Regions from separate parts of the Parabacteroides sp. AF48-14 genome, predicted to be linked through region 1. Evidence: riboswitches for the same ligand, from Rfam matches in the RefSeq annotation. Region 1 holds a riboswitch; the other holds the start of a gene.
What was found. Region 1 has a riboswitch for thiamine pyrophosphate ahead of thiD (bifunctional hydroxymethylpyrimidine kinase/phosphomethylpyrimidine kinase). Riboswitches for the same ligand answer to the same signal wherever they lie in the genome.

Region 2: another riboswitch for thiamine pyrophosphate. It lies ahead of DW083_RS10845 (sulfide-dependent adenosine diphosphate thiazole synthase); the one in region 1 lies ahead of thiD (bifunctional hydroxymethylpyrimidine kinase/phosphomethylpyrimidine kinase).

What each region holds. Positions count from the first base shown of each region.
Region 1 covers NZ_QUDI01000046.1:3,015-5,215, reverse strand. The annotation lists gene DW083_RS18105 (DUF5686 and carboxypeptidase-like regulatory domain-containing protein) at 1-947, opposite strand, end outside; TPP riboswitch at 1,078-1,174, shown strand; gene thiD (bifunctional hydroxymethylpyrimidine kinase/phosphomethylpyrimidine kinase) at 1,195-2,034, shown strand; gene DW083_RS18095 (thiamine phosphate synthase) at 2,031-2,201, shown strand, end outside.
Region 2 covers NZ_QUDI01000020.1:23,123-25,323, reverse strand. The annotation lists gene DW083_RS10850 (hypothetical protein) at 1-108, shown strand, start outside; gene DW083_RS10845 (sulfide-dependent adenosine diphosphate thiazole synthase) at 134-901, opposite strand; TPP riboswitch at 961-1,054, opposite strand; gene DW083_RS10840 (AAA family ATPase) at 1,073-1,717, opposite strand; gene DW083_RS10835 (DUF86 domain-containing protein) at 1,726-2,124, opposite strand; gene DW083_RS10830 (nucleotidyltransferase family protein) at 2,117-2,201, opposite strand, start outside.

The sequences.
Region 1 (2,201 bases):
ATCGCTTTCTGCACAAAGAATGTGGAGTCGAGCGTGACAAACAGATGCCCGGTAAAACCGAATGTCTCCGAATTGAAGGGGACAAACCCCAGATCCACGCAGTTCCGCCCGTTCACCTCCAGCGTGTCGAGCAGATAATATTTGTAATAGTTCGGTCCGATTGTAGAAAGCGGGCTTACAAACCGTTGCAGAAACAAAGGAATATCGTTTTTAAAGATATCGACTTCCCGGAAAACCTCGTTCAGGAACTGCTGGATACCGTCGCGGGAGAATATTTCATCCACACCGGATGCTTTGCTGCCTTTGACAACCCGTTTTTCCGACTTCGGCTCTTTGCGATAATAAACCGTTTCGACCTTTTCCCTTTCCGAAACCGGCAGAATAGTCGTGCCAACATCGAGTGTATCGACAAAATCAACCAGGAAATCAAACTTGCCCGGCTTTCCGTCTTTTTTGGGTTTAGGATGGAAATCGTTCATCGCAAAGACCATCTTCTCATACTGATCGTATTGAAAATAGTCATGATTACGAGGGTCATTGCTTTCACGTGAAGCAATCACCTGTTTTACAAAGGTCACAGCCGGATTCTCCTTTTTGCTGTATTTCTCCTTTTTCGGCTTGACAACGACCTCATTCAACGCGATTCCGTTCGGCGCTAATTGTATTTTCAGATTATTGGTCCTGCCCGGAGTGACTCCCACTTCTTTTGTATCATATCCCAGATAAGAAACAACCAAGGTTCGGTTGGCATTCGGAGTAGAGAATGTGAAATTCCCGTCCCCGTCAGTTGCCGTTCCTATCGTCGTTCCTTTGAATATAAGAGATACATAAGGTAATCCTTCCCCAGTAATCGAGTCGGTCACTATTCCTTTTATTATCGTATTCTGTCCATTTGCTATCCATACCACAAATAAGGATGCCAGCAAAAAAACAATCTTTTTCCCCATCACAATTTTCTATCCTTAGATTTCTACTTTATCCCTAATTAAACGCTGCAAAAGTATAACAGTTTATTTTTACAGAGTGTTCCAAAACGTGCACATAATCTTCCAATTGAAAAAAATTCTTTCTACCTTTGCCTGTTGAAAGGGGTGCCATACTGTAAACGGGCTGAGATTATACCTGTGAACCTGATGCGGGTAATGCCGCCGTAGGAAAAAACAGACAAGGCTTTTCCCTCCTTTTTATATATAAATGAAAACAAACACAATGTTTCGCTATCCGGTAGCACTTACAATTGCCGGTTCAGACAGCGGCGGCGGTGCAGGAATACAGGCGGACCTGAAGACATTTTCAGCATTAGGCGTATTCGGAGCTTCTGTAATAACATCCATTACCGCCCAGAATACAACGGGTGTAAGGGGGATACAGGCTGTTTCGCCGGAAATAGTGGAAGGACAGATAAATGCCGTATTCGAGGATATAACGGTCGATGCCGTAAAAATCGGGATGTTGCATAACCGGGAAGCTGCCGGGATTGTAGCCTGTGCGATCGACCGTTTTTCGCTTTCAAAAGTAATTCTCGACCCTGTCATGATTTCGACAAGCGGCAGCAAGCTGATGGAAGACGAGACGATCGAAGTCATTGTAAACGAATTGTTCCCTAAGGTCATGTTAGTAACTCCGAATATAGACGAAGCTGCTTTCCTGTCAGGCATGCCGATACGGAATGAAGAAGAGATGGAAAAAGCCGCTCAAGAGCTTTTAGCCCGGGGATGCCGTGCCGTCCTGATGAAAGGCGGCCACCTGGAAGGAAGCGAAAGGGCCGATATCCTGTTCACGAAGGATGCGGCCCCTCTCCGACTGGTTGTCCCGGCTGTTCAGACACAAAACACGCATGGCACAGGATGCACACTGTCTTCCGCAATTGCCGCTTATATGGCTTTGGGTAAAGAATTGCCGGATGCCGTAAGGTTGGCAAAAGAATATGTAACAGCCGCCCTTGAGGCCGGTGCCGACGTGCAGACCGGACACGGGCATGGGCCTATGAACCATCTGTTCGCTCCCGTTCCGTTGATAAAAATAAAAGCATGAAAAAGCTGATTGTAATCACGACACCGGGCTTCTTTCCGGGAGAAAACATCATTCTCACCCGGCTTTTTGAAGAAGGAATGCAATCTCTCCACTTGCGTAAGCCGGAAGGAAAGATTGACGAACTGCGCCGGCTGCTGGATAAAATACCGGCCGTCCACTATCCGAAA
Region 2 (2,201 bases), on a different contig from region 1:
GAATGGATCAAATCTCTCAAACGCTTCTCGACCAACATATCGGTGAGCGGAGAAATACAACGCATCCAGTTCTTCAACGCACAACGGGAACATATCAAAATGCTCTGAAAGAGCATTTTGATAGTTGAAAGTGTTAACCGATTTTCGCACAGATAAGTTCAGCCGCTTTCTTTCCGCTCATCAGCATACCGCCGAAGATCGGTCCCATACGGAAACTACCGCTTACACCATTAGCAGCCATACCGGAAACGAACAATCCCGGATAGATTTCCTTTGTATTCTCGACAGTCGTAGATTCGCCTAACTCGACGTTCAACGAACGTTCGCCGATCACACCGCCAGTCGGAGTGTTCAATTTAATATCGTTCTTGCGGGCAACTACGCGGGCAATTTCGCAATCGTGACCTGTTCCTTCCAGAACAGCCTTTGCCATGATCGTCAGCGGGTCCACATGCATACCTTCACGGATGACCGGAGCCCAGTTCACAACCACGCCGGCTACGGCGTCGTTATGGAACACAACGTCTTCTACAGAATAGCAGTTGAAAATAGTTGCACCGGCCTTCGTTGCGTTATAGATCAATGCAGAAGTGGTGTGTACGGAGTCCATAATATAAGTACCGTTACCGGCATCCTTATAGCTAACGCCCAACTCTTTCACGATCGGCATGGCTTCTTCCTGCACGACGATGTCGTTAAACATCATGGCGCCGCCCCACATACCTCCACCGGGAGCCAGTTTACGGTCGAACAAAGCAACTTTCTTTCCGGCTTTAGCCAGGTAATAAGCGGCAACAATACCGGAAGGGCCACCGCCTACAATAGCGACATCAATAGACAAATTACTCTTCAACTTCGCAAAGTAAGAGTCAATAATTCCTGTTGAAACAATCTGTTCCATACAAAATAATAATTAGAGTTTAAACATCGGGAAGCACATAGAGGTAACGCTCCCCTTTATTTAGCAATTCTACCTTTTCCCTTCACGGCATTACCCGGGCAGGTTCTATGGGTATAATCTCAGCCTGATAGTAAGGCACCCCTATGATAAGTCGGTTGCAAAGATAATAAATTATCCGAAATGCGGCGGGCGTTTATTCATTTTCCGTTCTACAAAACTTTTCATAAACTCGACTGTTTCGTCCACTCCCAACACGGAAACATCAATCGAGAAGTTATAGCTCGAGGCAACTCCCCATTCTTTATTCGTATAATAGTTATAGTAGGCAGCACGCGATTTGTCGGTTTTTGTCATCAACTCTTCCGCCTGTTCCACCGTAACATGCTGGTTTTCGATAATCCGCTGGATCCGGTTTTCTTTGTTGTTATGGATAAAGAAACTCAAACAATCCGGATCGTCGCGCAAGATATAATCGGCGCATCGGCCCACGATTATGCAAGAACCTTTCTCCGCCAAGTTCCGGATCGCATCGCTCTGGTAGAGGAACAAACGGTCGTTAGACAACACATCGGCATACGGAGGAAACAGCCCCATATAAGAATAGCCCATCGTAAAAGCGTATGCCAGCCCACTGGATGCCCGTTCGTCAGCCTTCTCAAAAAACTCTTCACTGAGCCCGCTCTCCTTGGCAGCAATCGCCATCAGTTGTTTGTCATAATAGGCAATACCCAGCGCCTTTGCCAACTTCTGCCCTATCTCGCGGCCACCACTGCCAAACTGCCGGCCGATGGTGAGTATGATTTTATTGTCGTCCATAATTATTTCTATTTATCTGCATTCTCTTCTAATGCATCTTTCTCTAAATCTATTATAATGCGATCAATTTCATTCTGTAATTGAGGAACATTTACTTTTACGATACGAAGAATTATTTCTGCATCCACATTAAAATACTGATGTGCAATTATATCACGCAGCCCCATCACATTCCGCCAGCTTATTGCCGGATATTTTGAGAAAAGAGATTTATGTGTATACTTATCAATATTCTTTACTGCTTCACCAATAGTAACCAACAACATACAAATACTATCCAATCTCATCATCCCATCAGGAGAATGAGTAAAATCATCAGCTGTATTTACAGGTATAGAACGAGTAACAATCGTACACAACGAATCTCTGATTTGTTTAAATAATAATAGAACTTCTTCCTTACACATATATCCCGTCCCTCTCTATATTTCTTTTTAGTAAGATATTCATATTATCACGAAGACGAATTATGTCAATCTTACAG